Regions from separate parts of the Methylobacterium sp. WL1 genome, predicted to be linked through region 2. Evidence: riboswitches for the same ligand, from Rfam matches in the RefSeq annotation. Region 2 holds a riboswitch; the other holds the start of a gene.
The links. Region 2 has a riboswitch for fluoride ahead of FVA80_RS13980 (voltage-gated chloride channel family protein). Riboswitches for the same ligand answer to the same signal wherever they lie in the genome.
Positions count from the first base shown of each region.

Region 1: it holds a riboswitch for fluoride, as region 2 does, so the genes downstream of both, crcB (fluoride efflux transporter CrcB) here and FVA80_RS13980 (voltage-gated chloride channel family protein) in region 2, are expected to answer to the same signal.

Region 1 covers NZ_CP042823.1:4,755,303-4,759,842, reverse strand. Annotated here, with positions in the region: gene FVA80_RS23235 (hypothetical protein) at 1-403, shown strand, start outside; gene FVA80_RS23230 (hypothetical protein) at 576-1,085, shown strand; fluoride riboswitch at 1,148-1,221, shown strand; gene crcB (fluoride efflux transporter CrcB) at 1,311-1,700, shown strand; gene FVA80_RS23220 (pyruvate, water dikinase regulatory protein) at 1,820-2,650, opposite strand; gene FVA80_RS23215 (uroporphyrinogen decarboxylase) at 3,104-4,261, shown strand; gene hemJ (protoporphyrinogen oxidase HemJ) at 4,267-4,540, shown strand, end outside.
Region 2 covers NZ_CP042823.1:2,861,901-2,866,440, reverse strand. Annotated here, with positions in the region: gene FVA80_RS13990 (Na+/H+ antiporter NhaA) at 1-37, opposite strand, end outside; gene FVA80_RS13985 (DUF190 domain-containing protein) at 180-581, opposite strand; gene FVA80_RS13980 (voltage-gated chloride channel family protein) at 578-1,981, opposite strand; fluoride riboswitch at 2,005-2,077, opposite strand; gene FVA80_RS30555 (TMEM165/GDT1 family protein) at 2,270-2,875, shown strand; fluoride riboswitch at 2,926-2,997, shown strand; gene xoxF5 (lanthanide-dependent methanol dehydrogenase XoxF5) at 3,739-4,540, shown strand, end outside.

The DNA of each region.
Region 1 (4,540 bases), 1.9 Mb from region 2:
GGCGCCGCCCCCGGTGCCGTCCCCGCTGGTCGCGGCCGCCGCGGCGCTCGCGGCCTTCGGCCTGGGGCTGGCCCTGATCGGGTACGGCGCGGGCCGGCCGCGCCTGCGCCTGTCCGGTACCGCCCGCCGGGCCCTGAACCGGGCCGCCCGCGCGGGCGATCCGACCGGGTTCCGCGCAGCCCTGGAGGCCGCCCGCCGGGAGTCGCCGGAACTCGCCCGGACTTGGCAGGCCCGGCCCGATCTCGCGGTGCGGCTCGCCGCCCTCGACCGGGCGGTGTTCGGCACCGCGGGCGCCCCCGTCCCGGACCTGCTGGCCCTGGCCCGGGCGCTGTCGCGGCCCGAATTCTCGGCGGGCGCGCCCGGTCCGGACCGGTTGGCCCCGCTCGACGGGCCGGCGGCCTGATCCGGGCTTCGGCGGCCCCTGCATAGCGTCCGGGCAGGTACGCTTCTTGTGCAACGGCTCAAGTTCTGAGCACGCATCAATGTTTTGCACCGTCTTGCGGGACCTGATTTCGCTTCGTAGTCTTTGCTATCCCAACAACAAAGACTTGATTCGAAACAACAGGGAGGACGCCATGACACGCGCCAACGACGTCAAGGACCGGTTCCGCGCCCGGCTGCAGGATGCCGACGCCCGCAGCAACGACTTCCGCCGGAAGCTGCTGGAGGAGGGCAACCGCGCCCTCGAGCCGGTGGTCGGCGTCCTGAGCCTGATGGCGGAAGTGCTCAACGAGGAGGACAACGTCCACGGCAGCATCACGGGCCTCGAGGCCAAGATCGACCAGGACAACTTCATCAGCCTGTGCGCCAAGCTGCGCGGGACCGACACCGAGCAGAAGATCAAGATCAAGTACGGCCCCGAGCTCGGCGGCAGCAACACCATCTCGGTCTCGGGCCTCAATCAGCGCTACAACGAGCGCCTGGTCCCGGGCGCGACCGGCGCCGCCCTCGGCCGCAGCGTCGGCAGCGACATCCACCTGGACGAGCACCGCGGGACCGACCTGGCCGAGGTGGTCCGCGAAGTCGTCGAGGATTTCTACGCGGCCCAGATCGAGCAGCGCAGCCACTTCGCCGCCGTGCAGTAACGCGACCGCTGATCGTGCGGCGGGGAGCCGGATTCCCCTCGGCCCCGTCCTCGGCTAATCCTGCCCGGGATGGGGATGGGGCTCCCCGATAACCGCCCGGCCGTCGCCAGGCCGGGCTGATGGCTCCTACCGCACGGGCGGCTCCGGACGTCCGCGGTGGGGCCGTGCGCCCGACGCCGCGAAGCGGACGTGACGGCACCGCCCGACCGAACAGGAAGGGCCGGTATGATCAACACCCTCATCGTCATCCTCGGGGCCGGGCTCGGCGGCGGGGCCCGCCACGGGGTCAACGTCGCGGTCACCCGTCTGCTGCCGGGCTTCGGGTTTCCCCTCGCCACGATCGTCATCAACGTGCTCGGCTCGTTCCTGATGGGCGTCCTGGCCGAGAGCTTCGCCCTGCGCGGGGCGGCCGGACACCCGGCGCGGCTGTTCCTGACCACCGGGGTGCTGGGCGGCTTCACCACCTTCTCGACCTTCTCGCTGGACGCGATCAGCCTATACGAGCGCGGCCATCTGGCCGCCGCGGCCCTCTACGTGACGGTCTCGGTGGCGGCCGGTCTGCTCGGCCTGCTGGCCGGCATCGCCCTGATGCGGACGGTTCTCAGCGGTGGCTGAAAATGGTCATGGTTTCGAAAGGTCTACGACCTTTTTCCGGGTCCAGGGCAGAACCCTAATATCGCGGGGCTGCGCCCCAATCCCCCAAGGGCTGAGCCCTTCGGACCCCCGGACTTGCCTCAGTCGGCGATGAACTTCAGGCGGTGGTCGCGGTAGAGGTCGACGATCGCCGCGGCGGTCTCCTCGATCGAGCGACGGGTCACGTCGATGGTCGGCCAGCGGTTCTTGGTGAACAGCCGGCGCGACATGGTGATCTCGTCGGCCACCGCCGAGCGGTCGACATACATCGAGGATTCGTCGGCGTTGAGGCTCGACAGTCGGTTCTGACGGATCTGCACGATCCGCTCGGGCGAGGCGAACAGGCCGACCACCAGGGGCTTGCGCGCCCGCTCGATCGCCGGCGGCAGCGGCATGCCGGGCACCAGCGGCAGGTTCGTGGTCTTGAGCCCGCGGTTGGCGAGGTAGATCGAGGTCGGTGTCTTCGAGGTCCGGCTGACCCCAAGCAGGATCACGTCGGCATCCTCCAGGTCCTCCGGCAGGTTGCCGTCGTCGTGGGCCAGCGTGAAGTTCATCGCGTCGATGCGCTTGAAATACTCCGCGTTGAGCATGTGCTGGGCGCCCGGCCGGGCCGTGGTCTCGGCCCCGAGATAGGCGCGCAGCAGGTCGTGGACCGGCCGCAGCACCGACAGGCAGGGGGAGCTGGTCTCGCGGGCGACCTCTTCGAGCCGCTCGCCCAGGTCGCCGCCCACCAGGGTGTAGAGCACCAGGCCCGGCGCCGCCCGGATCTCCGAGATCACCCGGTCGAGCTGCGCCGCCGAGCGCACCAGCGGATAGACGTGCTCGATCGCCGAGACGCCCTCGTACTGCGCGGCCGCCGCCCGGCCGACGTTGATCAGCGTCTCACCGGTGGAGTCGGACACGAGGTGAAGGTGGAAGTAGCTCCGGCCCATCGGGTCGCCTTCGTCTCGCCGGGGGCGTTATCCACTGCCGGCCGCCAGGGAGTCGATGAGTGTGGATAGGATGCGGCTTCGGGCTGGTCCAGGGCGAAGGGGCCGCGCCTTATCGACTCCGCCGTTCACAGGTACGCCGTCGAGGCGCGCGGAATCCGGGCGCCTGGGAGAATCCGGGACGCAACAGGGGCGCGTACCGGACTCGGCGTTCGCAAGCCGCTGTTGGACTTGGCCGTTCTCGCAACATGGAGCGAATCCTTTAAAGCCTCGTTAACGGCGCGGCGGCGGGGACGGCCTGTGGATCCGATTGCACCATCGTGTTGAGGCCCCCCAATAGAAAAAACAGAGTCCTAGAATCTCTCTTTTCTTTTCGAGAGGGGCCTGTGTGGGGATCCGGCGCGCCTCGACTCGACAGGACGGCCGCTGACGGGCATGCGGAATGACGGGGACGGAATGGGAGCGACGATGACGGGGACGGAGCGCGGGTCCGGAGGCAAGTCCGAGCGGGCGGTGCTGCGCGTCCTCGAGGGCGAGGCGATCGGGCCGCCCCCCGCCTGGATGATGCGCCAGGCCGGCCGCTACCTGCCGGAATACCGGGCGAGCCGGGCCGAGGCCGGGTCCTTCCTCGACCTCTGCTACAGCCCGGACTTCGCCGTCGAGGTGACCCTGCAGCCGATCCGCCGGTTCGGCTTCGACGCGGCGATCCTGTTCTCGGACATCCTGGTCGTCCCCCACGCGCTGGGCCAGGACGTGCGCTTCGTCGAGGGCGAGGGCCCGCGCCTCGATCCCCTGGACGGCCGCGACGCCTTCGGGCGGCTGCGCGAGGCCGGCGATCCGGCGATTTTTTCGCACCTAGCCCCGGTCTTCGAGACGGTGAGGCGGCTGCGTGCCGAACTGCCCGGCGAGACCACCCTGCTCGGCTTCTGCGGCGCGCCCTGGACGGTGGCGAGCTACATGATCGGCGGGCGCGGCACCCCGGACCTCGCCCCCGCCCGGGCGCTGGCCGAGGGCGACACCGCCTTGGTCGACACCCTGATCGACCGCCTCGTGACGGTGCAGACCGAGTATCTCGTCCGCCAGCTCGAGGCCGGCGCCGACGCGGTGCAGATCTTCGAATCCCATGCCGGCACCCTGCCGCGCGCCGTGCCGGCCTCCGAGAATATCGTCGAGCCTGTGGGCGACGTGACCGAGAGCGCCCTGCCGGACGACGCGGCCGTGGACGCCCTGACCCGCTGGTCGCTCCGTCCGATCGCCCGGATGATCGCGGGCGTCCGTGCACGGGTCCCGCACGCCAAGATCATCGTGTTCGCCCGCGGCTCGGGCCTCGACGGCCATGCCCGGGTGGTGCCGGAGACCGGCGCCGACGCCGTGGGCGTGGATTGGGCGGTGGACCTGAAGGCCCTGCGCCGGCACGTGCCGGCCACGATGGTGACCCAGGGCAACCTGCATCCCGATACGCTGATCGCCGGCGGCGACGCCCTCGATGCCGGGGTCGACGCGGTGCTGGAGGCCACCGCCGGCCTGCCGCACATCTTCAACCTCGGCCACGGCATCACCCCGCAGACGCCGGTCGCCCATGTCGAGCGCATGCTCGCGCGGCTGCGCCGGTAGAGCCCGTGCTGTACGACTGGATCAAGGCCGGGCACGTCATCAGCCTGATCGCCTGGATGGCGGGCATGCTCTACCTGCCCCGGCTGTTCGTCTACCACGCGAGCCTGCCGCCGGGCTCGGAGGCGCAATCCGCGACCTTCAAGGTGATGGAGCGGCGCCTGCTCAAGGCGATCATGAACCCGGCCCTGATCGCCACCTGGGCGTTCGGGCTGGTGCTGGCCTGGATGAGCGGCTTCTACGCGAGCCCCTGGCTTCAGGCGAAGTTTGTGCTGGTGCTGG
Region 2 (4,540 bases):
TACGCAGGGCCGAGGTCGGGCGAAGGCGCCGCGGCATGGGCATAGATCTCCCGCGCTGGCGGCCCGACCAACGCTGAAGCCTGCCGGTCCGAAGGTCGGACCGCGCACCCATGGCCGGCTATCGCATTCGTTGGCCTATCCGGCAATCCGAAGCCCGGAGCGTCCCGGGACGGTTCATGTCATGCAGCCCGGCCCGCCGCACCGACGCCGACTTGGCTGACGCTCCAGTGCTCCAGGTGCTTGTAGACGATGACCTTGTTCGCGAGTTGGGCACCGTGCCGGCTGCAGAAGCCTTCGAGCTGCTCGCGGGTGCCGATCAGTTCGACGCACATGGTCAGCTCGGGGTTGAGCGACTCGGCGCCGTCGTCCTGGATCGGCCCATGGTTGCTGTAGCCGTGGTGGGACTGGTGGGCGACGGCGTTCATGAGGCCCTCCGCCTTGGCCTGGGCGACGAGCTCCCGATAGAGCGGCTTCGAGCCAGAGAACCACCGGCCCTTGCCGGCGCCGCCGCGCTCGCCCGGCTTCATGTAGATACGGATCATGCCGGTGTCGGCGGCGACGACGCGATGCGATGGGGTCATGACGTCTCCTCGGTGATGGGGCGCTCGGCCAACGGTGCGACGGTCGGCACCCGGCCCGTACGGGCCTGGCGCAGGGTCATGCCGTCCGGGATGTTGGCCGCCGCCGACTTCGGGACCGCGATGCGCTGCGACAGGTAGATGCCGTTGTGACCCGAGCAGAGGTAGGCCAGGAAGCACGCGACGGCGAGATAGACCCCGTGCGTGGCGCCGAAGAGCTCGATGCCCATCAGCGTGCAGGCGAGCGGCGTGTTGGCTGCGCCGGCGAAGACCGCGACGAACCCCAGCGCCGCGAACAGGTCCACCGGCGCGCCGAGCGGCCCGGCCAGGGCGTTGCCGAGCGCGGCCCCGATGAAGAACAGCGGCGTGACCTCGCCGCCCTTGAACCCGGCGCTGAGGGTCACGACCGTGAACAGGATCTTCAGGGCCCAGCTCCAGGGATGGATGTCCGGTCCGAAGAAGGTGTTGATCGTGAGCCCGTCGGGCGTGGCCGCCGAGACGCCGAGCCCGAGGTAGTCGCGCGTCCCGAGGGCGTAGACGAGGCCGATCACTACCAGGCCGCCGATCACCGGGCGAAGCGGCCCGTACGGGACCAGGCGCTTGAGCCATCCGCCGAGGAGATGGTTGGCCTCCGCGAACAGCAGCCCGGCGAGGCCGAACGCGACGCCGGCGAGGGCGACCTTGGCCAGGAGCAGCGGATCGACGGTCAGGGCCTTCGCGCCGCCGGCGAGGAAGTCCACGTGGTAGAAGCCGTGGTGGATGCCCCAGGCCTGGCAGGTCCAGTCGCCGACCACCGCGGCAAGGAGGCAGGGCACCAGCGCGGCGTACTCGACGCGACCGACCGCGAGCACCTCCAGCGCGAACACCGCGCCGGCGATGGGCGTGCCGAAGACCGCGCCGAAGCCGGCGGCGATACCCGCCATCAGGAGCACCCGGACCCCGGCCGCATCGACCCCGAAGAGCTTGCCGAAGGCGCTGGCGAGGCTGCCTCCCATCTGGACGGCGGTACCCTCGCGCCCGGCCGACCCGCCGAACAGGTGCGTGACGATGGTGCCGAGGAAGATAAGCGGCGCCATCCGGAGCGGCACGCCGCCATCCGGCTCGTGGATCTCCTCGACGATGAGGTTGTTGCCGCCTTCCACGCTCTTGCCGAACAGGTGGTAGAGCAAGCCGACGGCACAGCCCCCGAGCGGAAGCAGGAACAGGAACCAGGGATGGTCGAAGCGCGCCTGGGTGGCCGCGTCGAGGCTCCACAGGAAGGCCGCGCAGAGGGTGCCGACCGCCGCGGCCATCGGCAGGAGGATGGCCGACCACCGCGCCACCGAAACGGCATGGGCGTGCCGCGTGCGGACGAACGCCGCGAGGTTCAGGCTGTCGAAGAGATTTTGGAAGGTCGCGCGCATGAGTCCCCCTTGTTGCGGCGCCGCAAAAGGTAGGAGTCATTAGCCCAGGGGGCGGTTTGGCCGAAAGGCCCGGCAGATTCCATTGCCGTGGACGGGAGATGCCTTCGCCTCGCCCGTTCGTCAAGATCCAACTCCCGCGCGCCCGGGCCCCATCCCGAGTGGGGATGGGGCCCGGGTCGTTCGCAAGCATCACGAAAGACGGTGGCTGGTCCAGGTTCCGGGACATGTCTATGCCCTCCGCGGCCGAGGCCGGCGCGTTCGACGCCGGCCCGGGGCGGAGCGCATCCCATGACCCTTTCCTGGCGCGGAGCCGTCATCACCTTCCAGGTGACCTTCACCGAACTCTTCATCGCCGCGACGGTGATGATGGCCGGGGCGTACCGGTTCGGATGGCGCAGCGTCCTGGCGGGCTCCATCCTCGGCGGGCTGGCGGCGTCGATCCTCGCGGTCGTCCTGCGCAAGGCGGCCTACCTCCTGGCCCTGAACGTCCTGGATTGGGTCTCGGCGGTCTTGCTGCTCGGGTTCGGCCTGTACCTGCTCTACGAGTTCATCGACGGGCTCTCGAAGCGCGATGCCGGCACGGCCCCCGGCTCGACGGACGCGAACTGGTCGCGGCCGATCAACGCCGCGGGCCTCGGCGTCGCCGCCTGGGCCCTGGTCGCCGAGGGGCTTGAGATCCTGGTGGTCTGGCTCGGCGTCTCGCTTCGGGAGGGCGCGGGAACGGCGACCCTCGGGGTCGGCATCGGGGTCGTGCTCGTGGCGACCTTGGCTTTCGCCCTCGGCGGCACCGGGATCTTCCGGAAGGTGCCGCCCTACCTCCTCGACGGGGTCGCGGCCCTCATGGTGACGGCCTACGGCGCCTATTTCCTGTCCCTTGCCGTGACCCGCGCGTGATCGGTCGACGAAGGGATTGACCCGGACGACGGATTAATCCACGTTCCCGGACGTGGGATGGGGATGAAGCTCCCCGATAACTGCCGGCCCCCTATGGGCCGGACGATAGCTTCTACCGAGCGCTTCGGCGCGGGTAGAGCTATGTGTTGACCCGCACCGTCACGCTCATGACCGCAACCGGATCGCCGCAAGGCGGTCCCTCATGAGCCGACCGATGACCCTGCCCGATCCAAGACCGTCCTGATGCCCGCCGTCGCCCACCAGGCGCGGTCCGGGCCTTTTCCCGTTCGCGCACGAAAAAAAGGCGGAGCCATAAGGCTCCGCCGCGACCAGGGCACACGCCTCCGAGCGGTCACAAGAATACATGTGCTTAGGTCTAGTCTGTCGCAGGAATAAGGATAGCCACTCGATAGTCTGAGTCAACGCAAAAAAGCGATGTCTCGGAATAATAAAGAGCAGCATCTTTATTTAAAAAACAGCACTATTTGCGCCCCTGATAAAGCCATGGCTTTTTCGGGCGACGGTGTATTGGCCAAATCAGTATCCGCATGATAATGACTGGATAATTCTGTCGCACTTAGAAAATGCTTATTGCGCTGGTCTTATAATTCGATACTTCTACCGGCGCTCCACTTGGGCTCCCGGACGATGATCTTGGGGCTCAAGGGGAATGCAGCCCCGGTCCGGGGCCCGGCGCGGAAGCGCGCAGGGCCGACACGTCGCCGCCGACGGACCGGGATGCGGTGACGAAACCCCTGGCGGACACAACGTCCGGGTTCGAACGCTCAAATGGAGGAACACCTATGAGGAAGATCGCCCTTGCGGCGTCCGTCGCCTACGCCGCGACGCTCCTGCCGGCCGCCATGCCGGCCATCGCGAACGAAAACCTGATGAAGCTGATGCAGGACCCCAACCAGTGGGCGTTCCCGGGCCTCGACTACACGAACCAGCGCTATTCGAAGCTCGACCAGATCAACAAGGACAACGTCAAGAACCTCCAGGTGGCCTGGACCTTCTCGACCGGCGTGCTGCGCGGCCATGAGGGCGCCCCGCTCGTCATCGGCAACATGATGTACGTCCACACCCCGTTCCCGAACATCGTCTACGCGCTCGACCTCGACCACGAGGCCAAGATCGTGTGGAAGTACGAGCCCAAGCAGGACCCGTCGGTGATCCCGGTGATGTGCTGCGACACGGTCAACCGTGGCCTGGCCTACGCCGACGGCGCCATCATCCTGCACCAGGCCGACACCACGGTCGTCTCGCTCGACGCCAAGTCCGGCAAGGTGAACTGGTCGGTCCAGAACGGCGATCCGAAGAAGGGCGAGACCAACACCGCCACGGTGCTGCCGGTGAAGGACAAGGTCATCGTCGGCATCTCGGGCGGCGAGTTCGGCGTACGCTGTCACGTGACCGCCTACGACCTCAAGTCCGGCAAGAAGGTCTGGCGCGCCTACTCCGTCGGCCCGGACGACGAGATGCTCGTCGACCCGGAGAAGACCACCTACCTCGGCAAGCCGGTGGGCAAGGATTCTTCGCTGAAGACCTGGGAAGGCGACCAGTGGAAGACCGGCGGCGGCTGCACCTGGGGCTGGTACTCGTACGACCCCAAGCTCGACCTGATGTACTACGGCTCGGGCAACCCCTCGACCTGGAACCCCAAGC